2 regions of the Shimazuella sp. NTD250 genome follow, and region 2 is predicted to be linked to the other one. Evidence: a T-box and tRNA genes for the amino acid it is inferred to sense, from the RefSeq annotation. Region 2 holds a T-box; the other holds one or more tRNA genes.
What was found. A T-box is a leader RNA that pairs with one kind of tRNA and senses whether it is charged. The one in region 2 lies ahead of AC5WOF_RS00015 (valine--tRNA ligase), so its partner is inferred to be a tRNA-Val.
Positions count from the first base shown of each region.

Region 1 (15,354 bases), on a different contig from region 2:
CCGACCTATCATAATCTTGGTTTGGCATATTTTTATACTGGACAATTGGAAAAAGCTCGTGAGATCGTAACAACTATTTTGGAGACAGACCCGAACAATTTACATGCATTATGTAATTTAGCAATATTGAGTCAACATGAAGGAAACGAAACCATGACAAGAGGGATCATGGATATGCTGAAAAACCTAGTTCCTGTTCAACCGGCTGCTGCCTATAAATTAGCAGTCACAATGGGGATGCTAGGGGAACATCAAGTAGCATATGAGTTGTTTTCTTGGCTTTTGAAAGTGGATGAACAGCCTGAGGCAAGTCTGTATCACCATGCAGCAACAGCAGCTGTTCATGTAGGGAAACTCTCTGTAGCACATCGGTATTGGAGAAGAGCTGCTTGGCTTGATCCGCGTTCCGAGATACCAAAGTTTTATTTAGAACAGATGGAGATTTGGATGAAGGACCCAACCTCCATTCCATCCCTGACTTGCTATCATTATCATCTTCCTTTTGAAGAGTATATGCTAAAGATCAATCAAGGAGAGATGGTAGAAAAAGTAGCATTGGAATATGAAAAAAATTCACTTCTTCATACTTCTCTGACTTGGGCACTTACTCATGGTGATCGTCAGACAAAGTTACAAGTTCTCACCTTCATGCGTTGGATAAAACATAAAGAAGCTGAGGCTTTGCTGCGCCATTTTTTGCGTAAGCCAATGGAAGATGATGAATTAAAGCAGATCGCATTTTTTGCTTTGCGTCATATGGATGCAGAACCTCCATATGAGGTATTATATAATGGTGAGATGTTAGCATTAGAGGATTCTTCGAACAGCCAAGAGAAAAAGTGGCAACTAGTTCTCGCTTGTCTACTCGAAAATATGGATACTTATGAAAGTGCCCAACAACAAGATGCAAAGATGCTCTGGGATTTTCTTCGACAGTTTTCCGAAATTATGATTCGCAAAGTCGAAGGGATGGCAGCAGCTATTGAATATGTAGTTGCAAAATACTATGATTTATCACTGTCTCAAGTACAAGTAGCGGAGAAGTATAAAGTCGCATCTTCTACTGTAGCAAGAAATGCTAAGCTCATATTGCCACTATTACACCACTACTTCAAACAGATTTGAGGGGGATTTATAATGGACATGCTCAACGAAAAAACATTTGCTGAATTTACGAGCTCAGGAAGAAAAGTGGTTGAGTTTAGTGCTGACTGGTGTGGAGATTGCAAACGAATTGCACCAGATATGCCTGAGATCACACAAACATTTACTGATGAGTTCCAGTTTGCTGAGATTGATGTAGACAGTGAACAAGCAGTTGCCGAGCAATATAATGTGAAAGGAATTCCTACTTTCATCGTTTTTGAAGAAGGAAAAGAAGTAGGGCGTCTCCCAAGTAGATATGCCAAAACAAAAGAACAAGTAATCGAGTTTTTGGACTCGGTGAAATAAAGAAAAATCCACCCATTGTGGTGGATTTTTTATGCGCTCATCGTGTATTTTAATCTGCGAAACTTGATATAAGAAGCAACTCTCCAAGGAATCACATATCCAAAAGCAACTGCAAGCAATATCATCATTTCTGTTTGCGTTCCTAACATTTGCAAGTATTGATGGAGAAGAATTCGGATGATGATTATTGCGATAAAAGTATAAATGAAAACTTTATTTCTCACTGCAAAAATTTGTCCTTCTTCACGCATTTCATAATTCGTTGTGAGTATCAATGGTATAGACATTACTAATCCAAATATAATTCCCGCTAACTCATACCAAACATGAATTGTTCCTTTTTGCTGTGAAATAGCGAGAAAACTCATTAACAAAAAAATAGGAATAGGAATTAATATTCTTATACCATTGCCTTTAATAGGTTTGGTTCCACTTCTGATTCTTCTCCAAACGACTAAACTCACGATAAGAAAAACAAGTCCGTATATGGCATATTGATACATTGTATTTCGCTCCTTTTTAATTCCTGCTGTTATTGTTCTTATAAGTGTATTATAACAACTAATACACTTAATGCAATGGGTATTCTAAAATTTTTTTTTGGAAAAATGTATTTTTGTATAGTTATCAAGTTTCATCCACGGTTGGTTTATTCTATAAAAACATTACCTCATTACAGTAAATCCATTGACACTGCCATTCATTATATGTTTTGATTTTTTTGAATACTATAAACAGAAACAAGAAAGCTGAGGGTTTATAGGTAGAGGAATCAAGCATTGAAATCAAACACTAGTTACTACCCGATTGAGGAGAGATGAAAAAAAGAAGTCCGCTGTTCAACCCAGAGTCATGGTGGTGTCGTAACCTAGCATGGTGTAATAAACAGAATATGGCGACCATGACCACTTTTGTTCTGTTTACTGCTGGGAATGCCTATATGAACAACTCGCTTACGAGGTTGTTGATGGAGAAGGGGCTAGCAGAGGATGCCTCGATTTTTTATGGAGTTACAGGTCTCATCGCTTTGTGTACCCTCTTTTACACAGGGAAATTGGTAGATCGCTGGGGCCCTCGGAAGCTGGTATTTCGCTTTTTGCCAGTCTGGTGCTTTCTTTCATTCTGCTATGTGTGGGCAGAACAATTTTGGATACTCATTGGTGTACGTCTGATCCATGAATTCGTTATGGTAAGTATTACAAACAGCCTGTATGTACAGTTTATGGAGACTGTGCCCAAAGATCAAAGCAAGGAAGCAAATAGCGTTTCTCTTGCCGGCGAGTTTATTGTCATTTCCTTGGGAATCCCACTAGGAGCTTGGTTGCTCTATAGAGAGTTTCTCGTAGCATGGGGAAGCATCCCGCTTTGCTGCGGACTCGTGATTCTGCTGATTGTCTTGAAACAGCAAGACATTCCTCTGTATAAAGAAAAAGTGGCAGAGAAGGATCAGAACACCACCCAACAAAACTGGAGGGAAAAGACAAAAGAATCCTTCCGATCTGTTGACTGGGAACTCCTTCTCCTTAACAGTTCTCTAGTGGCAATTCCACTCACCAATGCCATGTATGGTCGCTATTTGCCGCTGTACATGCCAGGAATGTGGTCGGCTTGGCTCACTACAATTCAAACGATTACTGCCGCTTTCTCCGGATGGCTGGTGATCAAGATCATCAAGCGGTGGACCAAGTTCCAAGTATTGCAGGTGGTACATGGGATTCATATTCTCAGTCTCTTCATTACATTGTTTTTTTTTCATGTTGTTCCCCTTATGATCGCTGCTATGGTACTCAATGGCTGGTCTACATCTGCATTTTTGCTTGGTTTTATGCAGGATCAGTATGATCAGGCGGAGCAGAAAGATAAAGGAAAACAAAGCGCCATCAACAACCTTCCGGCAAAGCTCTCTACACCAATTGGTCACTGGGGATCTGGTTCAATCGTAACCCAATGGGGTTATGCTGGAGTTTGGTGGATGCTGTTTCCTTTCCATATCTTCGGAATGCTCGTCAAACTTCGTTTGGCCAGTAAGTCGAAGTAAATAAACCTTCATTCGAATCCGTTTGCTGACAGCAGACGGATTCGACTCGTATATAGTGCAGTGCATAAAAAAAGCTGCTGATGTTTAAAGTGTCCCCTCTGTGAAGGGACATTTTTGTTGATCAGCAGCTTTTCTTTATTAAGTTGTAACGGGTTCTAAAGACTCTTTTGGTTTCTCTAATTTAGGTGCAGTTGCTGGTACTACTGGTTTCTTCCTTTTGCGAACATCTGTTAAAAAGAAGCTGAGTATAAACGCTAGTACTGTAAGGCCAGTTGTCCAGTAAAATGCATCTTGTATACCAGACATGGAACTTTGGAGGCTGATTTGCCCATAGAGTATATTGCTTATGGAAGCTTGGGCTTGTTCAATCGGTATACCAAGTTGCTGAGACATTTGGATTGCTTGATCCATAAACGATTGCTGAAACTGTGGGTCCATGGTATTTGCTGAGTTTCGCAATAGTCCCAAATGAAATGAGGCGCGATTGGTAAAGATAGTTGTGATGAGACTAATCCCAACTGAACCTGCAATTTGTCTTGTTGTATTGGATAACGCTGTACCGTGAGCATTTTTTTCTTGCGGCAATTCGTTAATCCCGGCTGTTTGGATAGGCATCATCAGAAGACCCATTCCAACCATTCGAACCATATAAAGAACAACGATAAAGGTATAACTTGTTGCCAAAGTTAAGTTTGTAAACTCATAAGTTGTGACAAGGGTGATTAACATCCCGATAACAGCAAGGGGACGAGGTCCAACTTTATCAAATAAGATACCTGAGACAGGAGATAAGATCCCCATGAGAATTGCACCAGGAAGCATGAGCAATCCTGACTCTAGAGGTGTGAATCCTCGTAAATTTTGCAAATAAATTGGCACGAGGAACATACCGCCATACATTCCGATGGTAGTGATCATATTAATGACACTGGATAAAGTGAAGACAGGATATTTTAAAATCCGAAAATCTAACATCGGACGTTTGGAGTTCAATTGCTGAATGACAAACAAGATAATACATATCACTCCAACTGCAAGTGATACATCGACGATCACATCGTCCCAGCCTTTACTTCCCGCTTCACTTAGTCCATAAAGCAATGCCCCAAAACCAATGGTAGATAGAATCGTTCCTATAAAATCGAGTTTTAGGTTTTTGTTGGTTCCGCCTAAGTCTTTCAATAAAAAGATAGACAGGATTAGGACCAATAAACCTAGCGGAGCAATACCATTAAATAATAATCTCCAACTATAATGTTCCATCACCCAGCCAGAAAGAGTAGGTCCGATAGCTGGGGCAAACATAATACCAAGTCCAAAAATCCCCATCCCTTTTCCTCTGCTTTCAGGTGGGAAGATAGATAAGACAAGGGTCATACTCAGCGGCATGAGAAGCCCGCCGCCAACAGCTTGTAATAATCTACCTATTAAGAGTATCGAAAAAGTAGGAGCTAGACCACAAACAAATGATCCGCCAGTAAAAAAGATCATAGCTATGAAAAATAAATTACGAATTCCAAAACGTTCTATCAGAAATGCAGATAGAGGAATCAAAATCCCGTTCACGAGCATATATCCTGTCAATAACCATTCTGCATCGGTCGCTGTTACATTAAATTCGGTGATCAAATGTGGTATTGCTACATTTAACAATGTCTGGTTTAAGACGGATATAAACATTCCTAGCATAATAATCGCAAGCAAAGGAATCTGTGAACGGATAGTACGATTCGATGAATCTGTCATATTGGTTCACATCCTTTAGCGATGTATGTTTACAGTTGCATTCATTCCTGGAACAACTTGATCAGAATAACTTTCCAGTTCAATTTTTACTGGTACATATTCGACTTCTTTGGTGTAGTCACCACTTGCATTTTGAGATGGTAACAAAGAGAACTCGGAGTTCGTTGCTTTCCCAATTTCTTTTACTTTTCCATCAATAGTAGTGCCTTTGTCAACATCTACCACTACGTCTACATCTTGACCTACACTTACATTCTTGATTTCTGTTTCTTCAATATTAGCAATGACATACAATTTGTTGAGATCTACTACTTGAGCTAAAGTCTGACCGGCTGCTACTGTTTCTCCTTTAATTCCTTTGCTTTGGACAATTGAACCTGCGATAGGAGAAGTGATAGATGCAGTACTTGTGCTGGTAACTTTACCAATTTCTTCGTCTTCGGTTACTTGCTGTCCAACGGCTGCGGTCCAATCCGTTATTTTACCAGAACTGACAACAGTAACGGGTACCATATCCCCAGAGACTTTGGCATTATCAGTGGATATATACTCAGTAGTATTACGATAGTAGTTGATACCTACGATTCCAACTGCTATTACAATCAAGAATACAACAGTATTAATTGCAATCAGTCTTCCAGCTTTCATTCTTTATCACCTTATCTTTCTATTTTAACTTCTGCGTGGACTCCTAGAGTCAAGCGGTCAATAGGTAAATTGTTGACGGAAATTTTTACAGGGACACGTTGTACTTCTTTTTCAGAACTTGAAGAAGAAGTAGAGCTTGAGCTTGATTCGTACACTCCACCTGCGCCCGATCCAATCTGTATTACTTTTCCGTTATAGGGTTCATCTGATAGGGACTCTATCGTGACTTTGACATCTTTGCCGGTTTTTACTTTACTAATCTGATTTTCATCAATATAGGCTAATACGTATGTTTCATCTAGGTTTGCCATTTTGGCTAGTGTTTGACCTTGAAAAACATTTTGATTGGTATAAACACTCGTTTTTACAACAGTTGCATTTACTTTGGAAGTAAGAGATTTATTTTGGACTTTCCCTACTATGTCTCCTTCTTTTACCTTATCTCCTTCTTTAATCTTCCAATCAGTTAAAACCCCTGTATGCATTGCATCAATAGAGTACATATCGGCTTCTAAAGTTGCATCGTCGGTAGAAACATACGTCTGTGCATCTGTGACATATTGATATCCAAAAACGGCTATCCCCAAGACCACGATAATTACGACAAACGTGGTTAACCATTGTTTCATAGGCTTATCCTTCCTCTAAAATCCTCACAAGCTTCTGTAGATTAACGGAGAGCTGAGTAAATTCTTCTTCTGAAAGTTTTTCTAAATAAGTCCGATAATACTGTGCTTGTGTAAATGGGAAATTAGCGAATATTTGCTTGCTTTTATCGCTTAATGCGATCCAAACCACTCGGCGGTCCTCTTCATCTCGTTTTCGGGTCACCATACCCGCTTTCACTAAACGGTCAATCAGTCCACTCATGGAGCTGGGCTTTGAATCCAATTCTTTGCTGATTTCCACTAGGGACATGGGGCCTTTTTGATTAAGCACTCTTAAAACCTGCCCTTGCGGAATAGTCAGGTTGTACTTTTTGAAATGCTCATGCAGGATGTGAAAAGATCTTTTCACGCAATAACGCATGGCACTAACAAATTCTAGTACTTCATCATCCGTCAATCGAATATCACCTCACATTAATATTTCACCCCGTTAACATTTTGTATTATATTATTTCGGATACGAAATATCAATAGGAGAAATGTCAAATGAAAATTACTTTTATATGCTGTAAAGTGTAAAAAAAGAAATCACAGTGAGAGATATATACATTTCACGATTTTACTTTTCCCAACTCTTTCGCTTCTTTTTCAAGGTAAATATTACTTATGATCGTGTCTTTCTTTTCCAGTAAGGGGATGGAAAATATGTTAGTTGATTTCTTTAGAACTAAATATCAAAAGCATGATTTTATAAGGACTTTGCTCGAATGTGAATTTTTGTTGACAGAATAGAAATGAATAATGTTGAATCGATTTTTATCTATTTTCTTGGAGAATAGTAGTTTGTTAGATAAATCCATTCATTTCTAAAGTATTCAGGTAATGAAAAGGCAATTAAATATGATAGATATTCCTAGTTGTTTCTTATAGGTAATAACAACTACAATTATGTTTACGAAAATGAATCATAACAACAGATTAGATCTGCTGTTACAGTTGGGGTAAGAAAAATTCATCTGCTTTTTGATAAAAAAATCCTTGCAATGGTATACTACCTGTGGTATATTAATCCTTGTCGCCAAAAGCGATAAAACGCTAGAAAATAATGATTTGAAATTATTGTTAAATAACTTGACAATACATAAGTGTTCTTGCTAGAATACAATTTGTCGAAATGAAAGACTATTCCCAAATAGCTCAATTGGCAGAGCAACCGGCTGTTAACCGGTAGGTTGCAGGTTCGAGTCCTGCTTTGGGAGCCATGCTCTCTTAGCTCAGTCGGCAGAGCGCTTCCATGGTAAGGAAGAGGTCACCAGTTCGAGCCTGGTAGAGAGCTCCACAAACATTGTCTCGGCCCGTTGGTGAAGCGGTTCAACACACCAGCCTTTCACGCTGGCATGCAGGGGTTCGAATCCCCTACGGGTCACCATAGTTTCATACGGGCGCTTAGCTCAGCTGGGAGAGCACATGCCTTACAAGCATGGGGTCGGCGGTTCGATCCCGTCAGCGCCCACCATTTTACGGAGGGATACCAAAGTGGCCAACTGGGGCGGACTGTAAATCCGCTGTCTTCGACTTCGTAGGTTCGAATCCTACTCCCTCCACCACTTACATATGTAAAATCCACTTTTAGGGAGTAGCCAAGTGGTAAGGCATCGGTTTTTGGTACCGTGTACCGAAGGTTCGAATCCTTCCTCCCTAGCCATTTTTCATCTTGAGAGCCATTAGCTCAGTTGGTAGAGCATCTGACTTTTAATCAGAGGGTCGAAGGTTCGAGTCCTTCATGGCTCACCATTTATAACCTTTGATCATAGTATTAAATATATATTGCGGAAGTAGCTCAGTGGTAGAGCATCGCCTTGCCAAGGCGAGGGTCGCGGGTTCGAATCCCGTCTTCCGCTCCATATATGCGGGTGTAGTTCAATGGTAGAACATCGGCCTTCCAAGCCGAATGTGAGGGTTCGATTCCCTTCACCCGCTCCATAAACAAGAGATACCTTAATAGGTATCTTTTTTTAATTTGGCTGATTTGAAATGCTTTAAATCGATTTCGTGGAATGACAACAAAAGTAGTGGGGGTTCAAGAAGAAATAGTGTTTTATAGCTTGAGGTTTTTTTAGCTATGTTTTTATCTTTTTCGGGAAAAGTAATCCGTGAATGTAATTGGTGATCATAAATATACATTTTCTAGAATAAATATTAAAATTTTACAAATTGTATTAAAAAATGATACAATGCGCTTATCAGAATCAGAAAGAGGGTTAAACCTATGAGCAAACAGAATCCAATAAGCGTGATAGGTATGCCGATGGACTTAGGCCAAGGTAGACGCGGTGTAGATATGGGGCCAAGTGCAATACGTTACGCTCAACTACAAACAACTTTGAAAGCTTTAGGGTTTGATGTAGAGGACCTTGGTGATGTTCAAGTGCCTAGTCCAGAATCGATAGATATTGGAGATAATCATTTAAAATTTTTATCGGCGGTATGTGACGTAAGTGAATCTTTAGCAAACGTTGTATCTGATGTGATCAAAAGAAAGCGCTTTCCACTTGTTCTCGGTGGAGATCATAGCATGGCGCTCGGAACGGTTGCTGGGGTAGCAAAACATTATCATAATCTTGGGCTAATTTGGTACGATGCACATGGGGATTTAAATACAGGAGAAACATCACCTTCTGGAAATATCCATGGTATGCCATTAGCAGCGAGTCTTGGTGTTGGTCATCCTGATTTGGTTCATATAGGAGGATATACGCCAAAAGTAAAACCTGAAAATGTTGTCCTCATCGGTGTTCGTGAGCTGGATAAAGGAGAACAAGCTATTGCCCGGGAAATGGGATTAAAAGTGTTTACGATGCATGAAATCGATCGTTTAGGCATGACAAGAGTAATAGAAGAAGCCTTATCTATAGTAGGGAAAAATACAGATGGAGTACATCTGAGTTTTGATTTAGATGGATTAGATCCAAGTGATGCTCCTGGAGTTGGTACTCCTGTGCCTGGTGGGATCACCTATCGCGAGAGTCACCTTGCCTTGGAGATGATGTCGGAGTCTGGGTTAATTACTTCTGCTGAATTTGTGGAGGTAAATCCAATACTCGATCGAGAAAATATTACCGCAAAAGTAGCAGTTGCTCTTATCAGTTCTTTATTTGGGAAGAAAATTCTCTAGTTTGTGAAATACCAACTGTTAAAGGATCAACCATTTTATATTAATAATTCAAGTGAAAACATAATTTGGTGATGGATTTTTTCATGAAAAGGAATTGGGGAATATTACGTAGTAGGTTTTGTACTTGATTTTTTAAAACTGAGTTTCAAAGTAATTTATTATCGTAATCTCAATCAGTCGGGGCACCGCTTTGAGTCCAGAAGAACTCAAAGCGGTGCCCCTTCCCCTCAGGTTGAACGATGGAGCTAGAGAAGCCTCTCAAGCTCGAGGAGGAGGGAGTCCGCCTCTTCGGAAAAGTCGGACGTACCCTCCTTCAGGAAAGTGCCCGCTTCCAGAAGTTCCTGGAGCGCGATCGCGACCATGATGGTGGACTGAGCCCTCTTAGAGGAAGACTCGGCCGACGTAAGGTGCCCGATCTCGCGGAACTTTTCCGCTTCAGCCATGAGCCTTTCACAGGCATCCGCAGACCACTTGATGCTCCGTTCCACTTTCTCGCGCTTCTGAGCTCGCTCCTGCTCCTCCAGCGCCTTCTCGATCCGGGAGGCCTGTGCCTCTACCTTCTCGCCAAGCGCCTTCAGATCTGCCATGTTCATATGTCCTCCAAGGACAAGAGGGGTGGTCAAACTCAATTATAAGTATTAATCAGAATAATTACAACTAAAAAAATATTAGGCCTTTTGCTATATTAGATTTCTAACGACATGAAAACTAACTTCTTTTTTTAAAATAGTGCATACTAAGGGTACAAGTAACTTCTTGGAGGCCCATCCATGTTAACCAGCGATGTTAAAGAGTATCTGAGTGATCTAGTTGATATCCTTATTGTCAGTTTCATATTTTACCAGCTGTTGTTATTGCTCAGAGGGACAAGAGCCGTCCAACTCGTTAAAGGAATTAGTGTTGTTGTCTTGCTTTGGATCATCAGCCGTTACTTTGAGCTTCGTACTGTTACGTGGTTGATTGAAAATCTTTTTTCCGTTGGTGTTATAGCGATTATTGTCATTTTCCAACCTGAGGTACGCCGTGCACTTGAGCAAATCGGCAGGGGGGGATTTTTTAGTCGTCATCGAGTAATTCGGGAAGAAGAAGTAAACCAATTAGTAGGGGAAATCGCAAAGGCGGTACAATATCTGTCTTCCAATAACGTAGGAGCACTGATCATAATAGAACAAAGAACAGGATTATATGATTATATACGTACTGGTGTTACCTTAAATGCAGATGTCAGCTCCGAACTTATCCGAACGATCTTCGCTACAAATACTCCTCTTCATGATGGAGCTATTATCATTCAAGAATCCAAGATAACAGCTGCGGGATGCTTTTTGCCGTTGAGTGAAAGTACGAGAATATCCAAGTCCTTAGGAACACGGCATCGTGCGGGATTAGGTATGTCAGAGATGTCTGACGCGATTGTCATTGTTGTTTCCGAAGAAACTAGCGCAGTATCCATTGCTCAAAATGGGGTGTTGGAAACTAATTTATCCAATGAGGCATTTTTATCTCATCTCTTCCAACTATTAAAACAGAAGCCAGCAAAGTTGGGTAAAGAGAGGAGTGTCCAAAATGGCTAGATGGTTTCAACGGGAATGGGTGCTTCGGGTTATTTCGCTCATTCTTGCTGCTATTTTGTGGTTTATGGTATCGGAGCCAACCCTCCCTATTTCTGTTAATCGCAGTTCTACTACTGTAAGAGGAATTAAAGTTGAATATCGGTACAATACAAAAAAGTACCAACTTTTGAGCGAGAAGCATAAAGTAGATCTTGTGTTCACTGGGGACAAAAACACGATTAATCGTTTGCCGTCATATCGTGTTTTTGTTGATTTAACGAAGTTATCAGCAGGTAAATATTTAGCTCTACCAGTTTCCGTTGAAGGTCTGCCAGCCAATGTGCAAGTTCAGCCAAATCCCAGTACAATATCGGTTGAAATAGCAGAAAAAGTTACCAAAACCTTCCCTATTACGATCATTACAAGGGGAGCAGTGGCAGATGGTTATAAGTTGTTGTCTCTTACATATACTCCAACTTATGTGAGTGTTTCTGGAATTCGGCAGGAAGTGGAAAAGATCACTGAACTCACTGCTTTAGTAAATGTCAATGGATTACGACAAACGACGAACCGGGATATTTCATTATCTGTGCATAGCAAAACGGCGAAAAAGCCAAATGTGAAAGTTGAACCAATTCATGCCAAAGTAACAATACCCATTGAAAAATCACCTGTAGTCTCACCGCCTCCTCAGCCACAAGTGGAATATGGCTATCGGGATATCCCTCTTCAAATAACAGTGAGTAAGCCGCCGCCAGAAGGGTATAAAGTCGAATCGATAACAACAAATCCTCTAAAGATAAGGGTTTATGGACCAGTTGAAAAATTGAAAACACTACAATCATATCCCGCAGGAGCAATCGACTTGTCACAAGTTACAGAAGATACAACGATAAAACAAGATGTAAAGGTTGTTACGCCAGTCGAAAAAGTGTCCCCCAATAGGATAGAGATTTATGTTAAAATGAGTCGGACACCTTCTTAAAGGTAGAACATGATCGAATTGGTTATTTTTTGTTTCTTTGATGATGGAGGAATAACATGGGCAAATATTTTGGAACCGACGGTGTTCGGGGAGTAGCTAACTTAGAATTAACACCAGAACTAGTTTTCCGTTTAGGGCGTTTTGGAGCTTATGTGCTTACCAAACAAAAACAAAATGCTAAAATGGTAATCGGAAGAGATACCAGGCTTTCTGGAGAAATGTTAGAAGCCGCATTGATTGCTGGTATCACTTCAGTTGGGGTTGATGTAGTTCGATTAGGTATTATCAGTACGCCTGGGGTTGCTTTTTTAACCAAACAATTGGAAGCGGATGCAGGTGTAATGATCTCAGCTTCTCATAACCCTTTCCCGGATAATGGAATAAAATTTTTCAATGCTAATGGCCAAAAGTTAGCAGATCATATAGAAAATCAAATTGAGCAGTTGCTCAATGAAGATGAAGATGCATTGCAAAGACCAATAGCCGATAACATCGGACGTGTAGTAGATGATTCTAAATCTTATCAACATTATTTAAACCATTTAAAATCGACTATTGATATCGATTTATGCGGTATTCATGTAGTGGTCGATGGAGCAAATGGAGCTGCATACCAACTAGCTCCACAATTGCTTCGTGAACTCGGAGCGGACGTAACTACTATTCATAGTACTCCTGATGGAAAAAATATCAATGTTGATTGCGGGTCCACTCACCCAGAATCGTTGCAACAAGAAGTTATTGCAAAAGGTGCTCATATCGGTTTGGCTTTTGATGGGGATGCAGATCGATTAATTGCGGCAGATGAGAATGGTGAATTGCTCGATGGGGATAAGATTCTCTTTATTTGCGGACAATACCTCAAAGAACATGGTCAATTAAATCAAGATACCATTGTGACAACTGTTATGAGTAACATTGGCTTTTTTAAAGCTGCCGAAAATGCAGGTCTGCTCACAGAAAAAACCAAAGTGGGAGATCGATATGTGTTAGAGCGAATGCTTTCTGGAGGCTACAACCTTGGTGGTGAGCAATCCGGTCATATTATTTTTCTCAACTATAATACAACAGGAGATGGACTGCTTTCTGCAATTCAGCTATTGCGAGTGATGAAAGAAACAGGAGCGCGTTTGTCTGATCTGAGTGCTCGTGTAACAACATATCCTCAGTTGTTGAAAAATGTAGAAGTAAAGAGCAAAGAAGGCTGGGAACAAAACGAAGCAATCCAAACTGCAATCCATGAAGTGGAAGGTCAATTAAAGGAAAATGGTCGGGTTCTCGTTCGTCCTTCCGGTACAGAACCTCTGATTCGTGTCATGGCAGAAGGGCCAGATCAAGAGGTAGTGAAACAGTATGTACAAAAGATTGCAGATGTAATTCAACGTGAAATGGGTAAATAAATCCGGCCAGGTTCTTGGTTGAACTTGGCTTTTTCTTCCTTAACTCTTTACTTTTACGTGTAATTTGAATAGGATAGTGTAGTGGATTCTAAATAGTTTATCCATCTTTTGAATAAGGGGTGATGCTTGGAGCATTAGGAGATATGTATTTTTAATATGCCGTTAAGCGCCAGGACTGCAAGCGTTGCAGTTGACGAGGAGGAGGTTTATCGATTTTTATCGGCGGATGCCTCCCGGTGTTTCGTCTACACCGACGACTCTCTATACAATTCAATTGGGTGACCAGCTGAGCAAAAATAGAGGGAAGACGAAGAGAAGAAGGATACTGTACCTTGAAAATTTGATTATTGATGGAGGATTGCATATGTGTGGAATCGTAGGATATATTGGTTTGAAACAAGCTCAAAATGTACTATTGGAAGGTCTAGAAAAGCTGGAGTATCGTGGATATGACTCCGCTGGGGTAGCTATTTATAATGGAAATACGATCGGAGTAAAAAAGACAAAAGGCCGGTTGGCTGATTTGGCTGGACATCTTGATGAGAAAACATTAACTGGCCAACTAGGAATTGGTCACACCCGATGGGCTACACATGGTAAACCATCCGATGCAAATTCTCATCCACATGTCGATGGAGAAGAACAGTTTGCTGTTGTTCATAACGGTATTATTGAAAATTACATTGAGTTGAAAGAAGAGCTCATCAGCAAAGGTCATACATTCACTTCTGAAACGGACACAGAAGTGATTGCTAAGTTGTTATCGGAAATGTACGATGGAAATCTTGTTTCGACGGTGAAAAAAGTAGTTGCACGCCTTCGAGGTGCATATGCTCTTGGAATTATCAGTAACTATGAGCCTGATAAACTAGTTGCTGTACGTTTGGCCAGCCCTCTAGTAGTAGGCATTGGTGAAGGTGAAAACTTTATCGCTTCTGATATCCCAGCTATTTTGAAACATACCCGTGATGTATATATCCTTGAAGATGGAGAAATGGCTGTTTTGGATGAAAACGGTGTGGAATTGATGACCACAGAGGGTACACCTGTTAAGCGTGATGTTTTGCGCGTAACTTGGGATATGGAAACAGCTGAAAAAGGCGGATTCGACCATTTCATGCTAAAAGAAATCTACGAACAACCAAAGGCAATTCGCGATACTTTAGCTGGACGGATTAAAAATGGATTGGTTGACCTTTCCCAAGAAGTTGGATTGACAGCAGAAAGTGTAAAACAGATCAATAAAATACATTTCGTTGCATGTGGTACGGCTTATCATGCAGGGTTAGTAGGGAAAACTGTTTTAGAACAGTTAACCCGTATCCCAGTTGAAATTGATGTTGCTTCTGAATATCGATATCGCAATCCGATCATTGATGAGCATACATTGGTTGTTGTGGTCAGCCAATCGGGAGAGACCGCAGACACATTGGCTGCATTAAGAGAAGCGAAAAGACATGGTGCTCGTGTTTTAGCTATCACCAACGTGGTAGGTAGCAGTGTTTCTCGTGAAGCTGATGATGTTATTATCACTTGGGCAGGCCCAGAAATCGCAGTGGCATCGACGAAAGCTTATACTTCTCAATTGATCGCTATTTATCTGTTAGGAATGTATCTGGCACAATTGTTGGAAACAAGCGCAGTTGCATCATTTGGTACTCTGTTTGAAGAAATTCAGTCCTTACCTGAAAAAACAGAAGAGGTATTAGAACAAGCAGATAAGATTGCTGCCTTTACCAAATCAATTGT
Region 1 is NZ_JCAJZS010000004.1:401,720-417,073, forward strand. It holds gene AC5WOF_RS12935 (tetratricopeptide repeat protein) at 1-1,125, shown strand, start outside; gene AC5WOF_RS12940 (thioredoxin family protein) at 1,138-1,452, shown strand; gene AC5WOF_RS12945 (CcdC protein domain-containing protein) at 1,482-1,955, opposite strand; gene AC5WOF_RS12950 (MFS transporter) at 2,270-3,490, shown strand; gene AC5WOF_RS12955 (DHA2 family efflux MFS transporter permease subunit) at 3,629-5,236, opposite strand; gene AC5WOF_RS12960 (HlyD family secretion protein) at 5,252-5,884, opposite strand; gene AC5WOF_RS12965 (HlyD family secretion protein) at 5,896-6,513, opposite strand; gene AC5WOF_RS12970 (MarR family winged helix-turn-helix transcriptional regulator) at 6,518-6,949, opposite strand; tRNA gene AC5WOF_RS12975 (tRNA-Asn) at 7,679-7,754, shown strand; tRNA gene AC5WOF_RS12980 (tRNA-Thr) at 7,756-7,831, shown strand; tRNA gene AC5WOF_RS12985 (tRNA-Glu) at 7,845-7,921, shown strand; tRNA gene AC5WOF_RS12990 (tRNA-Val) at 7,933-8,008, shown strand; tRNA gene AC5WOF_RS12995 (tRNA-Tyr) at 8,015-8,099, shown strand; tRNA gene AC5WOF_RS13000 (tRNA-Gln) at 8,123-8,197, shown strand; tRNA gene AC5WOF_RS13005 (tRNA-Lys) at 8,211-8,286, shown strand; tRNA gene AC5WOF_RS13010 (tRNA-Gly) at 8,322-8,396, shown strand; tRNA gene AC5WOF_RS13015 (tRNA-Gly) at 8,402-8,475, shown strand; gene rocF (arginase) at 8,762-9,667, shown strand; gene AC5WOF_RS13025 (hypothetical protein) at 9,913-10,254, opposite strand; gene cdaA (diadenylate cyclase CdaA) at 10,438-11,241, shown strand; gene AC5WOF_RS13035 (CdaR family protein) at 11,234-12,205, shown strand; gene glmM (phosphoglucosamine mutase) at 12,262-13,605, shown strand; gene glmS (glutamine--fructose-6-phosphate transaminase (isomerizing)) at 13,970-15,354, shown strand, end outside.
Region 1: it encodes a tRNA-Val, which carries the amino acid that the T-box ahead of AC5WOF_RS00015 (valine--tRNA ligase) is inferred to sense. The anticodon was not compared.

Region 2 (15,354 bases):
GGTAAAAATGCGATTGCAAATCGAGAATTGTATCCACGTTTCTTTGATCGAATCATCGAACTGTTAACCAAAAGATATTCATATCGATTTACCAGTTGTACAAACCCATCAGGCAACGGCTACTTCTTAATAGATCATGATCATTGTTTTAATATAAAATAATAGTTATATTTAAATTATAATAACTTGCTAAAATGTAACTATTATTTCATTCTTATTATGGAGTATACTGTTTAAAACTTGTTACGTTCTCTATCTACATCTTTCAGAGAAAGCACACCAAAAAGGAGGACGATAAATTGATCTACAGACGTTTTAAGCAAGTATCTATTATATTGTTCGTAATCACGCTGTCTATTTTTGTTCCTCTCTTTGAAAGTCAGACTATATTTGCGGAACCCATTCCTGAAAAGCAGTGCTATGCTAGTAATATTCCTGTTTCTCTTACTCCTAGCGGCCCTGTTAATCAGTTGGTTTATGGAGAACTTTGCTTACCTAAAGGGAAGACTCCTTCTACTATCCAACTTCTCCTGCATGGAATCACTTACGATCATAATTACTGGGATTTTCCAGGATTTGATGGTCAATATTCCTATGTAGATGCAGCGATCAATTCAGGATATGCAACTTTAAATGTTGATCGAATTGGATCAGGAAAAAGTTCGCATCCACTCAGTACAAGTATTGATATGGCTTCGGATGCATGGGTAGCCCATCAGCTGGTACAAGCCCTTCGAGGAGGAAAAGTGGCTGGTCCCAATGGCTCTATCGCTTATAGCAAAGTAATTGAAGTCGGACACTCCTACGGTTCCCATGTTTCAATGGAAGAAGCCACCCGCTATCAAGATGTTGATGGAGTCATTCTAACAGACCCGGTAAGGGGCTTTCAGAGTAATACACTCGAGAAAGTTGAACTCACACTAAACCTTTATCCTGCTTCACTTGATCCTAGATTTGGTCTTTTGGGACAAGATCTTGGATATCTGACCACTCGTCCAAATACCCGTTATCAATCATTCATGAAGCCAGGAGATGTCGATTCTGCTGTTATTGCTCAGGATGAGAAACTAAAACAAACCCTTACCATTACAGAAATTACGAGCCTTCTCCTTTCGCTAAATACAATCCAAGACATCCGCGTACCTGTACTTTTGGTGATGGGCGAAAAGGATTATCTCTTTTGTGGATCAGATGCTGACTGTTCTACACCTAAAGCAGTGACAAATATAGAAAAACCATACTTGGGACCGAATGTTCCTTCCGTTGATGCTTATGTTCTGAAAAATGCAGGACATGATATTAATTTCATGAAAAACAATCAAGATTGGTTCACCTATGCTCTTAACTGGACAAATCAACATTTTGGCACTCAAAACTAAACACAAAAAAGCATCGACTGTCGCCATTTTTCAATGGAGTAAGACAGATCAATGCTTTTTCTAATACTTCCATCTATACAACAAGTTTGAAAAATGTATGGCTTCATCCTAAATGAAACAAAATGAGGATGATATTTAGGTTGCTTTCTACTATTATGTTGAGTAGAATATATTTACCATATGTAAAACCATTGACGGAGAAGAGTAAATAGGATAACCCTTCAGAGAGAAGAATTTGCCTTTGTGGCAGCTGTGAAATTCTTCGGGATTTACTATTGAATGTCACTCCAGAGTGCTTCCGCCAAAGTCAAAAATTTTGATCAGTAGTTGGAGCCGTAAACCTACGTTACAGGTGCGAGTGAACAAGAGTACTATTGTATTTATTGTACTTTTGTTAACAAAGGTGGTACCGCGAATTAATCCCTTCGTCCTTTGAGATGAAAGGGATTTTTATATTTTATGAGTGTTTTTAAGGAGGATTTCACATTGGAAAGTTCAACAAAAGAAATCACAATGCTAACAAAGTATGATCCAAAATCCGTTGAGAAAGATAGGTATCAATTTTGGTTAGATCATGAACTCTTCAAAGCTTCGGAGGATAAAAACAAAGAGACATTTAGTATTGTTTTGCCCCCACCTAATGTAACAGGTATGTTACATATGGGTCATGCTCTAGATTTTACTCTGCAAGATATCTTGATTCGCATGAAGCGTATGCAAGGCTTTGATACTTTATGGCTTCCTGGCATGGATCATGCTGGAATTGCAACGCAAGCAAAAGTAGAAGAAAAACTGAGAGAAGAAGGTATTTCTCGTCATGATTTAGGCAGAGAAAAATTTCTCGAAAAAGTTTGGGAGTGGAAACATCATTTTGCATCTATCATTCATGAACAATGGAAAAAGATGGGCTTTTCAATGGATTACTCCAGAGAACGTTTCACGATGGATGAAGGACTATCCCAAGCTGTTCGAAAAGTATTTGTTGATTTATTTAACAAAGGCTTGATATATCGTGGAAAGTACATCATTAACTGGGACCCCGCAGCACGAACAGCACTTTCTGACATTGAGGTTATCCATAAAGAAGTAAAAGGTGCACTTCATCATTTACGTTATCCTCTAACAGATGGTACTGGTTTTATTCAAGTAGCTACCACACGTCCAGAAACTATGCTTGGTGATACTGCTATTGCTGTACATCCAAATGATGAAAGATACCAAGGTTTAATTGGTAAAACCGTTAAACTTCCATTAACAAACCGAGAAATCCCAATTATTGCTGATGAATATGTGGATAAAGAGTTTGGAACTGGTGCAGTAAAAGTAACTCCTGCTCATGATCCTAATGATTTTGAAATGGGTCTACGTCATCATCTACAACAGATCGTAGTGATGGACGAATCAGGAAAAATGAATGAAAATGCTGGTAAGTATCAAGGATTGGATCGTTTTGAAGCACGCAAACAAGTTATAGCTGATCTTCAAGAGTCAGGAGTATTAGTAGAAATAGAAGAACATATTCATTCCGTTGGACATAGTGAACGCAGTGGTGCAGTTGTTGAGCCATACCTATCAACACAATGGTTTGTAAAAATGAAACCACTTGCTGAAAGAGCAGTAGCCCTTCAAAAAAGCGAGGACAAGGTTCAATTTGTTCCAGAACGCTTTGAGAAACTCTACTTAGACTGGATTGAAAACATTCGCGACTGGTGTATCTCTCGACAGTTATGGTGGGGACATCGAATTCCAGCTTGGCACTGTGAAAACTGTAAGGAAATAACAGTAACTCTTGATAATCCAACCAATTGTTCACACTGTAGCAGCTCCAATATCTCTCAAGACGAAGATGTACTCGATACTTGGTTTAGTTCCGCATTGTGGCCTTTCTCCACTATGGGCTGGCCGGAAGAAACAAATGACTTGAAGCGTTATTTCCCAAACAGTGTACTTATTACAGGACACGATATTATCTATTTTTGGGTAGCACGTATGATATTTACAGCTTTAGAATTTACAGATAAAAAACCTTTCCAAGATATTTTAATTCATGGTTTGGTTCGTGACGCTGACGGAATTAAAATGTCTAAATCCCTCGGCAATGGAATTGATCCATTGGATGTCATTGATCAATATGGTACTGATGCAATGCGTTTTATGATCTCTACCGGTTCAACACCAGGTCAAGATCTCCGTTTTCGTTGGGAAAGGGTTGAATCAGCACGGAATTTCATCAATAAAATTTGGAATGCTTCTCGTTTTGTACTCATGAATTTGGATGACTTTGATGCTGAAGATATTGATTTATCTGGTGAATTGAACACAGCAGATAAATGGATTCTCACCAGACTGCAAGAAACAATTTCTGAAGTCACGAAACAACTTGATAGCTATCACTACAATGAAGCAGGTAAAACCTTGTACGAGTTTGTCTGGGATGAATTCTGCGATTGGTACATCGAATTTGCTAAACTCTCTCTCTATGGAGATGAGGAAAAGGCTAAATTAACTACTCGTTCCGTTCTTTGTTACACATTAGACAACATTTTAAAACTGTTACATCCATTTATGCCTTTTGTAACAGAAGAAATATGGCAGAATCTTCCTCATGAGGGAAAAAGCATTGTAACTGCTGATTGGCCAATTTCACAAAATCAATACCAGTACCCTAAAGCAGTAGAACAAATGAAACTCTATAAGGAAGTCATTCGCAGCGTTCGAAATATACGCGCTGAAGTGAATGCACCTATGGGTAAAAAAATAAACATCTTTATAAAACCAGATAATGAAAAGACACTACATCATTTGCAAGATGGAGAACAATGGATTCGTAAACAATGTAATGCTGATAGTTTGACCATTGATTCGAACATTTCCATCCAAGAGAAAACCATCAGTGGAGTGGTGACAGGAGCTGAAATACTCTTGCCACTAGCAGGATTGATTGATATCCAACAAGAATTGAACCGCTTAGAGAAAGAATTAAAAATACTAGATTCTGAAGTAAATCGTGTGCAAAAGAAATTATCCAATCCAGGATTTATTGGTAAAGCACCTGCACATGTAATAGAAGAGGAACGAAATAAAGAGAAGGATTATCTTGAAAAAAGAGTAAAAGTAAAAACCCGTCTGGCTGAACTTCAAAACTAATAGACGAAGGGATGAAATTAATCGTTTTCATCCCTTTTTATTTACGGTTTATTGTCTGGTTCCATTTCAGATGTAATCGATAACCTCGTTTCTTCATCCTCTTTCATGCAGTCTAAGGAGCTCCTTTGGTCGGCAGTAGAGGAATTGAACCTCCAACCTCTTCCATGTCAAGGTGATCTACTCCCCCATGTCATTCATCCCCGTAATATGTATAGGTCAAAACCTTGTGTACTGTAAACAGTTTCTCCAAGCATTACGTCCGCAAAGTAACTGTCAGTCTTCAAGCTTCAACATTTCATTATAGCTAGTAATATTCTCTCAAATTCGCACAAGAGGACTCCCACCTCTAAGATGGCGAGGTGAAGTCATTTGCGAACTCATCGAATAAACGATATAAAAAACTTTTGTAGGCATCACCTTTTTTCTCCAGAAGCTGCTATCGATACATGTATATAATTGAAACCTTTCTTCCTTACCAGCAATTTTTTTACTCTATTTTTTTCGGTTCTGTTTTTTAGGTTGTGTTTTTTTCGGTTTTATTTTTTTCGATTCTGTTTTTTCCTGTTCTGTTTTTTTCCGTTTTGTTTTTTTCGGCTCCGTTTTTTCCAATTCTGTTTTTTTCAGTTCTGTTTTTTCCCCTTTTGTTTTTTTCGACTCTGTTTTTTCAGGCTCTATTTTTTTCAGTTTTGTTTTTTTCAGCTCTGTTTTTTCCGGCTCTATTTTTTTCGATTCTGTTTTTTTCGATTCTGTTTTTTCCTGTTCTGTTTTTTTCCGTTTTGTTTTTTTCGGCTCTGTTTTTTCCTGTTCTGCTTTTTCCGGCTCTGTTTTTTTCGGTTCTATTTTTTTAGTAATAATTCGTAATGCCGAATTGACCAATTTTTCTACAGGCATATTCTCGATAAGGGTACTGAGAGTAGACTCCTTCTCAACCGATGATTTCTCTGAGTCTTCTTTTTCTCCACCCTTTTCTTGATTCTCTAATTTATCTAACTCCTTTTGAACAAACAACTTCCACTCCGAATCGCTCTCCGGTTTCGAAACTGCCGAAAGTACTTCTTCATCTGCGATCGGATTAGAATCCGTTTTCCCCAACTCTTTTTGGATAAACCGTTTCCACTCCAAATCGCTTTCCTGTTTCGAAGCTGTTAAAAGTGCTTCTTCATCTGTGACCGGATCAGAATCCGTTTTCTTCTGGATATCATCCATTGATCGGAAACCTCCTTTTATATGTTTATGACTCCTTATATGTTTATGTGGGTTAATGAATCTAGATTGGACTGAAGTGGAATTCATCTAATAATAGTCCAGTACCTATATGATCTGAGATATTTGCTCATATACTGAATTATTCATAAGAGGAGTGAAAGTAGATGGAAACAAGGAACATGGATGTTGCGGATAAAATATTATTCATTCTGGGTATGAGTTTATGTGGCGTACTTGTTTTCGTACTAGTGGTGGGCGTTATCGTTGCATTGCTTACATCTCGGAACGGCAAGAAACTAACAGGAACGATTGATTCCGTTCTGATACAGGATGACGATGGTTGTGACCGCGTTGAAAACCAAATCCAACGAGTAGAGGCTGAAGCGAATCAGTTTCAAAACGAGGAAAGAGTCGAGAATAGCTAAATGCAGTATCATAAGGAGGTGAAGCAGTTGGCTGGAGAAAATAAAGAGTCTTCAAAAATTTTTCACGAAATCAATCAGGCATTCAGATCCTGTACTGCTACCTACACGACATCGGTCAAAAATGGAGCAGACATAGCTAAGCAAAAAATCATAGAAGCTGTAGAAAATCGTGATCAACCCATCGAAATCGTTTTAGTACAATTATTCGAAGCCATAAAGATGGGCGTACAACATGCTGGTAAACAAATACTCGACTCCGGAATCGATTTCGTCGAACAAATGAAAGCAAAAAAATAAGACTGCCTCTCAGCAGATCATTCACTTTTGAGGCTTGCATCCTCAAAAGCATTGGAAAACTCTAAGAAATACGTTCATTCTGTAGAGCTAGGAATTGATCCGTTATTCTTTTTTCAGAACCGTATTCTTATTTGTTTGTTCTTTCATCATCCATTGCTGCAAATGGTGTCCGATGATGCTCGGATGGAAATATTCTAGCATCTGAATCCCAGGTTTACATCCGAAATAAATGAAGTATTTTTTGTAAGGCACCTTATTTTGCATATTAGGAAAGTGAATCTTAATCGGTCGTTGAAAAAGATCAACCGTTTCCTCTTCGTTAATGAATCCGGAGTCGGTCACCTCTCGGAATGTGCGCAATCCGAGTGAGCTGATCGCTTTTCCTATTCCCTCTTGTCGATGCGCAATTTTCTCGAACAAAACAGGAGGTACATGCTTAGAATATACAAGCGCAATGTTGTGTGACACGACGAATCGACTTTTCTCGCAGATCAATACCGATTCTCGAATATAGGACGGGCCTCCCGAGGATTCACCCATCAGGTTTGCATCCTCTTCACCAATTTGTTCTTGCCGTATCACATGTGCAAAAACTTTCTCGTTTGACAGCATTTCTAGCAAATCCGTTGTCCTTCCATCCGTTACTAACAAAAGGTCGAATATCAATCCTTGTAAAACATCCGATACCTTTTGCTCAAATTGTGAGTCTACCATACTCTCACCTCCGTCAGACAATTGTGCGCGCTTTTCGACAGTTATTAAAAAATGGTCAATGGTACAGACCGGAATCGCAAAGCCCTTTCCAGAACGTATGAAACTCATCTATGTTGACTTGCTGATTGGCGTCGGAGAGAGCAGCTGAGGGATTCGGGTGCACCTCAACCATAAGCCCGTCAGAGCCAGCTGCTAACGCCGCCTTTGCACAAGGCAGCAAAATATCTTTCCGCCCAGTAGAATGGGTGACATCCACTAGAACTGGAAGATGGGTCTCCTGCTTTAAAATTGGAACAGCGGAAATATCAAGCGTATTGCGAGTCATTGTCTCGAAAGTACGTATACCACGTTCCATTAACATGACTTGATCATTTCCTTGGTGTAGTATATATTCTGCTGCTAACATAAACTCTTTCAAAGTAGCGGAAAGACCACGTTTCAGTAGAATAGGTTTCTTCGTTTGACCGACGGCTTTCAGCAGGTCGAAGTTCTGCATGTTACGAGCGCCTATTTGAAAAATGTCGATATAACGGGCAGCTGTATCGATTTGAATGGGACTCATAACTTCGCTGTTGGTTATCAATCCAAATTCATCCGCAACTTCCTTCATAATTTTCAATCCCTCTTCACCGAGCCCTTGAAAATCGTAAGGAGATGTTCTCGGTTTGAACGCCCCACCGCGTAAAATCGTTAAGCCGGCTTCCTTTAGAGCGGAAGCAACCGTTACAAGCTGATCTCTCGATTCGACTGAGCAGGGACCTGCGATCAGCGTATGGGAAGAACCACCAATCACCGACTGCTTAATATTAATAATCGTATCTTCGTTTTTATGTTGACGGCTTACGAGAAGCTGTGATTTCTCTTGCTGCAATTTATCGCTCATGATTAACAATCCTTTCTTTCCGTATAATAGGAATCTTCCTAACCAATTATCGTTATGTTATCGAATTCTATGGATCTATTTCTATGTGTCGTTACTTCGCTTTTTGATATATACAGGCTTTATCGATGGAACGTTATTCATGAGCTCAACACGATCAACCAATGTAGTGATTTCAACGGAAACTGGCACTTGAAGTCGAGAAGATAATTGAGAACGGACGTATTCCTCTGACCATTTTCTAGAATCATGCGAATCTAGTAAAAAGTGCAATCCCTCTGCCTGCTCTAGCACCTTCCAAGCATCCGGAGCAGGAAACAATGAATATACGGCTTCCTGAATATCCATTGCGTCTAAGACGATGTTTCCAAAACGTATTCGATCCTTGCTTCTGCCGTAATGAACCAAGTTCGCTCCAGTTCGACCACAATCACATAAACAGGGTTCTACAGAGATAATATCCCCATTAAAGTATCTCAACAGAGGAGAACCTTGATGGGAAAGCGTCGTGATCGCCGCAAACCCTCTTTTTCCGGAAGCAAGGGAGCTCGAACCATCCTCATTTAGTACTTCTATAAAAATATCTAATTCTGCAATATGCATTGTGCCATACTCACACATTGTAGCGATATTGGAAGTTTCCGTCGAACCATACATATTAAACACAGGCACGTTCCACAGCTTTTCTATATGTTCCCTTCTCTTGTCGCTCATTAATTCACCAGCGACGCATATAGCGCGCAGAGTTGGAAAGTCCTTGCTCGGCTCAGAACCGCCGAGACGAGCCGCTTCGGCCAGCAATTCCATCTCACGCGGGAGTCCAGCTAACACCGTGACAGAAAGGTGTTTCATCAGACTTAACACCCTAAGGTAAGGAGTAACAATAGTACGTCCGCTTGCAGGAACAACTCCGGCTCCAGTAAGCCAGGCTGCATGCTGCATTAAAAATGCAGGCAGTGCCATTGCGTAAGGAAAGCGGATCAGCACCAGATCTTCAGACGTCAAATGCACGCCGCATTCCTTCAATTGTCTTCCACCATTCATCAAATCTGTTTGCGTAAACCAAGCAGCTGAAGGTTCCCCAGTCGTTCCGGTCGATTCGTGGTATTGAGCGATTTCCTTCATATCGACGGCAAGGTGACCAAAGATACCAGCTTTCCGCAAATCTTCTTTTGTAGTTAACGGAAGCTCCTGGATGTTACTCAATTCAATGCCGTTTAAAGCATGTTCCAATAATTTCGTCTTATACAGAGGGGATTTTAGAATACGCACATACATCTCCTGAAATTTTCGCGCTCTCTCTTTATCGATGTCATTCATTAATGCGCACCTCCTCTCTCGTTTTTGTATAGCTAATTGAATACTCTGATCGCTTTGCCGAACGTACGAGGAATATCGTCTCTGATTACGACTTCGCAATGTATCCCAATCCGATCAGCCATATACTTTTGAATTTTTGCCGCCAATTGCTCGTCACTTAGCTTCGTCTGGTACTTCTCAGCTTCTATTGTGAGCAATCCTTGATTCAACTTAAGGTGATACCATAAACCTACTTCGGGAATCTCCATGAGAAAGTGCTCGATTAAGAATGGAGAATAGTCTTCGGTACCCAAGCGCAGCATCTGCTCCATTCGGCCTCTTAGCTGCAAAACGTCCATCGTGATTCCGCAATCGCATTTGGATTTCTGCAAGTTACCAAGATCTCCAGTTCTGTAACGTACCATCGGCATTCCTTCACGAAGCAGTGTGGTCACAACGATTTCTCCCGTTCGACCGTACGGAAGCACTTTCTCCGAAACCGGATCAATGATTTCGACTTTCACATGTCCTTCCATGACATGGTACCCTCTATGCTTACTGCATTCTACACCAACAACCCCGCACTCGGTTGAGCCGTAAAAAAACGAGACTTCGCATCCCCACGACTTTTCCAACCTCTCGCGGAAGGTGGAGGAGCATCCTTCGCCGGTAAGCCAAATTTTCTTTAAGCAAATATCTTCACCAATTTTTATACCGAACTTCTCACTTTCTGCTGCTAGGAGGGCTGCGTAAGACGGGGTTGTAGTTAGTACCGTAGCTTGATATTCCTTCATTAACTCCAACGACTTATCGATAGGAGCCATATAACCACCTTTTCCAAGCGAAAGAACTCCCGTACCAAATGCAAATTGAAATAATCGCTGGAAGCCAAGACCAGGCAACGCAAATTCATAAGGCAGCGCAATTGCTGCGACATCATCCTCCGATTCCTTAAAAAGCTCCAAATATTTCGGTAACAGATCGTATACATATTGATCAGCTAATGTATAAGAGGTATATATTGGCTTACCCGATGTGCCGCTGGTGAGGTGTACCTGACCTATTTCTCTCGGATCGACACATAATATCTTTTGTCTATCACCTCTAATGACATCTTTCTTCAGCATCGGAACAGTAGCTAATTGTTCTAAACTATCGATTTTAGGTTCTGTGAAGCCTGCCATTTTCAACGTTGAACGATAGTATTCATTTCGGTTCCACACATGAGCAAGAGTGGCGTTAACAGCTTTTAACTGATAATCTTCTATATTTTGATGAGGAAGTTTTTCGATGGTTTTTCCTTCATCATACAATTGCTTATAAAATTCATTAAATTGTTCTAGATGGGATGAATGATTGTCAATGGAGACTGTCATCTTATGAGTTTGAAACTTCATCTTAATCCTCCATTCCATGTATACTTAGTACACTTAGAATCTCCCCGAAGTAAAGAATGAGTGAGGGCATGATCCACGCGAAAAGGCGTAACCATTCCCTCATCTATCAACAGCAGTTGTAACATCTGTTATTACTCTCTAATTGTTTCTTTGAATAGTTTCAATCCATCTATATTAATTTTTTTCTTCCTTCTTTTTTGCCTCTCTCTTTTCTTGTTTCCGCTTTTCTTTGGCTTGCTTTTCTTCTATTTTTTTTGCTTTTTCCTCTTTCTTTGCTTTTTCCTTTTTCTTTTCTTGTTTCCGTTTATCTTTAGCTTGTTTCTCTTCTATTTTTTTTGCTTTTTCTGCTTTTTTCTCTTCTTTATTTAGCTCTATATCACTCACATTCTGCCCTCCTTCCATTTATTCTTTATGAAATGCAAGGAAAGTCAGACTTGATTCAGACAAACACACATAATGTAAAAAAAGAGCATTCCATCCAAACCGTTTATATAAACCATACATATCGTAACTAGCATATATCGTTTATTTTAAGGAAGGGGTAATCCGTGTTGTTACTCAGATTGGAAAATGATCAAGATTTCCAATATCTCCATACACGTCTCCTGATAAGCGGTCCAGCCAGTGGCTCAGATCAGGGTGGACTTTTTTTACTTGACTTTAAAAATAACGATTTGGAGAAGCTTTCCACTGGCAGTTGCTCGAGAATGACATTTGGAAGGAGGAATTGAAATGGAAAAAAACTACACTCATATAGAGCAATTCGAAAAAGGAAAAAGGGTGCTTACACAAGGCCTAGATGGAGATAAAAATGCGGTGAAAACCGCCTGTGAAATTTTCTTAAAACTTCGCAAAATCGAGCCTGACAACGCTCTTTTTGAAGCCTATTACGGTACTGCTCTTGCACTATTAGGACGAGATGCTGACCAGCCTTTGGAAAAAGCGGATAAAGCGCAAGAAGGACTAAATTCTTTGAATCAAGCGATTTCCATGGATCCAAATCAAAAGGAGATTCGGTTGTTACGTGCGAAAGTATGTCTGCGACTGCCAGAAGATTTCTTCTATTCCTCACAGACGGCGATCGAAGACTTCTCCTTCCTGCTGGATCGTCATAAAGAAGATCCCAGTTACCTCACTGATAAGCAAGTCAAGGAAATTATGGAGGATCTAAGTACTGCTTACCAAAATGCTGGAAAATTGAAAGAAGCAAATGAAATATTGCAACAATTAACTCAGATGAATAAACAGATGAATGAACAATTGGTGAATCCAAGTGAGAAAAATATCGAGATTTTACTTAAACAGATTATCACCCTACACAAGGCCGCCCAGAAAGGGAATAAAAAGGCCCTTCAAGATATGCAACAATTGTTGGAACGAGTGCGCCCCAACTATCCTGACCACCCGCTTGTAGATGCATACTATGGCGTCACCAAGTTACTATTGGCTCGGGATGCGACATCAGTATTGCATAAATTGAAGTGGTCGAAAACTGGACTTAAGCTTCTTGACGGAGCAGTAAATGCCGCCCCTCAGGATGACAGGATTCGACTGCTGAGAGGCAGAACCGCATTTAGATTGCCTGAAAAGCATTTCCACGTAGCCGAAACGGTAATTGAAGATTACACATTTCTCATCGATCGGGAATTGAATGAAACAGGCTTCCTTGAGACGGAAATTTACTTGAAGATTATCTACGAACTTGGTGAGATATATTGCCGAATCGGTCGAAATCAAGCTGCGGTTATGTGCTGGAAAAGGCTGAAGAATGAAACACAGGACCCTGATTTTCGGCATCTCCTCCAGCTAAAGCTTAAGTCTTTGGAAGGAAAACCAGCTGTTGAGCATAAACCGATCGCCGAGAGCACCACATCAATTTTGATAAAAAGGGCCGTTCGTGCCGCCGGGAGCGAGCTCCTTAGCTTGGCAAAACAGCAAATAGAGAAGGAATAGGAACAAGTTCCTTATTTGAATGGAAAGAGAACACGGCTCAGACTCGCTGATCATTTAATAATCCAACCTCCATATGGGAACAGCACATATCGCAACAAATAAATTATGCCAGAAGAGATTTATTTGTGTTGCTTTTACGGTTTGCAGAAGTACCAAGATTTTCAATATCGGAGGTCGATAGGAATGACAGATCAAAGCGTCAAAATAGAACAATTCGAGGAAGCCAAAACACTCCATAATAAAGGTGTGGACGGAGACAAAAAAGCAGTGATAAAAGCAAACGAGATACTCTCAAAGCTTTGTGAAGCCGAGCCTGAGAATGCGCTAATTAAAGCCTATTATGGCAGTACGATTGTTCTATTAGGACGGGATGCTGTTAAAATTCTGGAAAAAGCGGATAAAGCGCAAGAGGGACTAGATCTATTGAATCTGGCCGTTTCTTTAGACTCAAACCATAAAGAAATTCGGTTGTTGCGTGGAAACATTTGTCTGAGGCTACCGGAGTCCTTTTTCCATTGCTCGGAAACAGCAATCGAAGACTTCACCTTTCTGCTTGACCACTATAAAGTAAATTCCAATTACCTTACTCCAGAGCAAGCACAAGAAGTCCTGCGGAACTTAAGTTCAGCTTACCAAAATGCAGGAAAACCTGACAAAGCAAATTCTGTCTTACAGCATTTTGATCAATTGAGGAACTGAAGAAAAAATCATAAAAAAGAGAAGGCAGAGAAACACATAGAAATTCAAAGAGAGTACTCCACAGGATTATCTCCGCTATTAGAAAGGCAATGTAACCGCCGTTCATGAAGCGAATCAGCTGTTAGAACGGCCTCGATTACCCGGACAACCCTCAGCTGAGGCGAAGAAACAAGAAGCTCCCTGTAAGCATCACAAGAAGAAAATACGAAACTAGAGCAAGAATCATCCCCTTACCTGGGTAAATCCCAGGATCGGAAAGGAGGTGAAGCACATGTCAGAAATTATAAAAGGGGTCTTCAAGGAAGTAAAGAAAGAGATCATCCAGCTCTCCTCTGCTGCATTGAAAAGCGGCGCTGTTAACCTCGGCAAAGAACTTGTGAATGTGACGAGTGATGAAAAACAACTATCCAGTTTACAATTCGAAACGTTCATCAATGCATTGAAGACCGGTATCATAGGAACCGGCAAAGAAGTAATGACAATAGGACTGGAACGAATAAAGGAAAAATCCTCGCAGGAACAAAACTCGGAAGTGTCCTGGGAATCAACATCGACACAACAATCGGCAGAAGAGAAATAAAAAAGGAATTCTAAACGGAAAGGCTCAAGCCGTCATCTGACTGAGAGTCTTTCCCTTTTCATCCTCACTCTATTTCCTTTCGTAGAATATATTGATCTTGAATATCGTTCATTCTCGACCAGAGATTACGAAACTGGAGAGTGAGTAATTTTGGAAAAAGCATTCGTCAACGGCATTAACATTTGTTATGAATCGATTGGGGAAGGATTTCCTTTGATCGGACTTTCAGGAAAAAACAGCAACATGGACTGGTGGAGCCCGGCAATCAAGACCGCATTAGGCGAAAGGAACAGATTCATCATACTCGATTATCGGGGTACAGGTCGTAGCGACGATCCAACAGAAGCGTACAGCATCTCGGATATGGCAAAGGATGTCATCGGGCTAATGAACGCGCTCGATATCGAAAAGGCACATATTTTAGGCCAATCTATGGGGGGAATGATTGCACAAGAGCTTGCAATCGAAGAACCCAGCCGTGTGTCGAAATTAATCCTATGTTCCACGACCTGCGGGGTAAAACGGGTGCCGCCTTCTTTTCGGATGATGAAGTGGATGATGCGAAAGAACGCTGGATTTTCCCCGCAAGACACGCTAAGTATGCTTTACTCCAAAGCCTATATCCAAAAGAATTCGGACTTAATCGCTTCGTTCGTGGAACGAATGCAGATCGCTCCTTCAAGCCCTAGAAGCATGGAAATTCATCGTGAGGCAAGCAAGAGTTTCGATTCGTACCATCGGATTGGAAGAATTTCGGCATCAACGCTTATTATTCACGGTAAGGATGATTGGGTCTTCAGCCCAAAGCATGCTAAAATCCTGAACCGTCGTATTCCAGATTCCGAGCTGATTCTATTTTCCCATTCCGGTCACGGGGTCTTTTCACAGGAGCATCGCAAGGTGTTGGGAGAGATCCATCGTTTCCTACATTGATCGGTATTAACGAAACAAAAAAACGACTCTTATTCATTTTGAATGAGTAGTCGTCTTTTCATTCAGTCCAACTTTCCTAGAGTTGGGAGTCTTCTTGTACAAATTATGACCGTTAATCTTATTTGAAGTCTGACAAAGGATGCACTATTCAACTTGCAAATTGGTGTTTGTTAAGTGGGAATCAATGAAAAAAGTACTACCATATTTATCAGTTCTTTCATACCCTTTTAAATCCAACCTCTCGCCTGCATTGCTTCCACTACTTTCTTAATTGACTTTATGTAGGCAGCAGTACGTAAATCGGTTTGATACCTTTTTGCAAGTTGACTTACTTGGTGATAGGAATCAACCATAATCACTTTTAATTTTCTGTTTACTTCTTCTTCACTCCAATAATAATTCATTGCATTTTGTACTCCTTCAAAATAGGAAACTGTCACACCCC
Region 2 is NZ_JCAJZS010000001.1:485-15,838, forward strand. It holds gene AC5WOF_RS00005 (hypothetical protein) at 1-116, opposite strand, end outside; gene AC5WOF_RS00010 (alpha/beta fold hydrolase) at 300-1,379, shown strand; T-box leader at 1,562-1,815, shown strand; gene AC5WOF_RS00015 (valine--tRNA ligase) at 1,839-4,526, shown strand; gene AC5WOF_RS00020 (hypothetical protein) at 5,019-5,732, opposite strand; gene AC5WOF_RS00025 (hypothetical protein) at 5,897-6,157, shown strand; gene AC5WOF_RS00030 (hypothetical protein) at 6,185-6,454, shown strand; gene AC5WOF_RS00035 (chorismate pyruvate-lyase family protein) at 6,557-7,168, opposite strand; partial or broken gene AC5WOF_RS00040 (bifunctional 3-deoxy-7-phosphoheptulonate synthase/chorismate mutase) at 7,224-8,036, opposite strand; gene AC5WOF_RS00045 (phenylacetate--CoA ligase family protein) at 8,133-9,368, opposite strand; gene AC5WOF_RS00050 (phenylacetate--CoA ligase family protein) at 9,401-10,744, opposite strand; gene AC5WOF_RS00055 (hypothetical protein) at 10,919-11,128, opposite strand; gene AC5WOF_RS00060 (tetratricopeptide repeat protein) at 11,477-12,697, shown strand; gene AC5WOF_RS00065 (tetratricopeptide repeat protein) at 12,881-13,396, shown strand; gene AC5WOF_RS00070 (hypothetical protein) at 13,668-13,976, shown strand; gene AC5WOF_RS00075 (alpha/beta fold hydrolase) at 14,127-14,909, shown strand; gene AC5WOF_RS00080 (Glu/Leu/Phe/Val family dehydrogenase) at 15,137-15,354, opposite strand, start outside.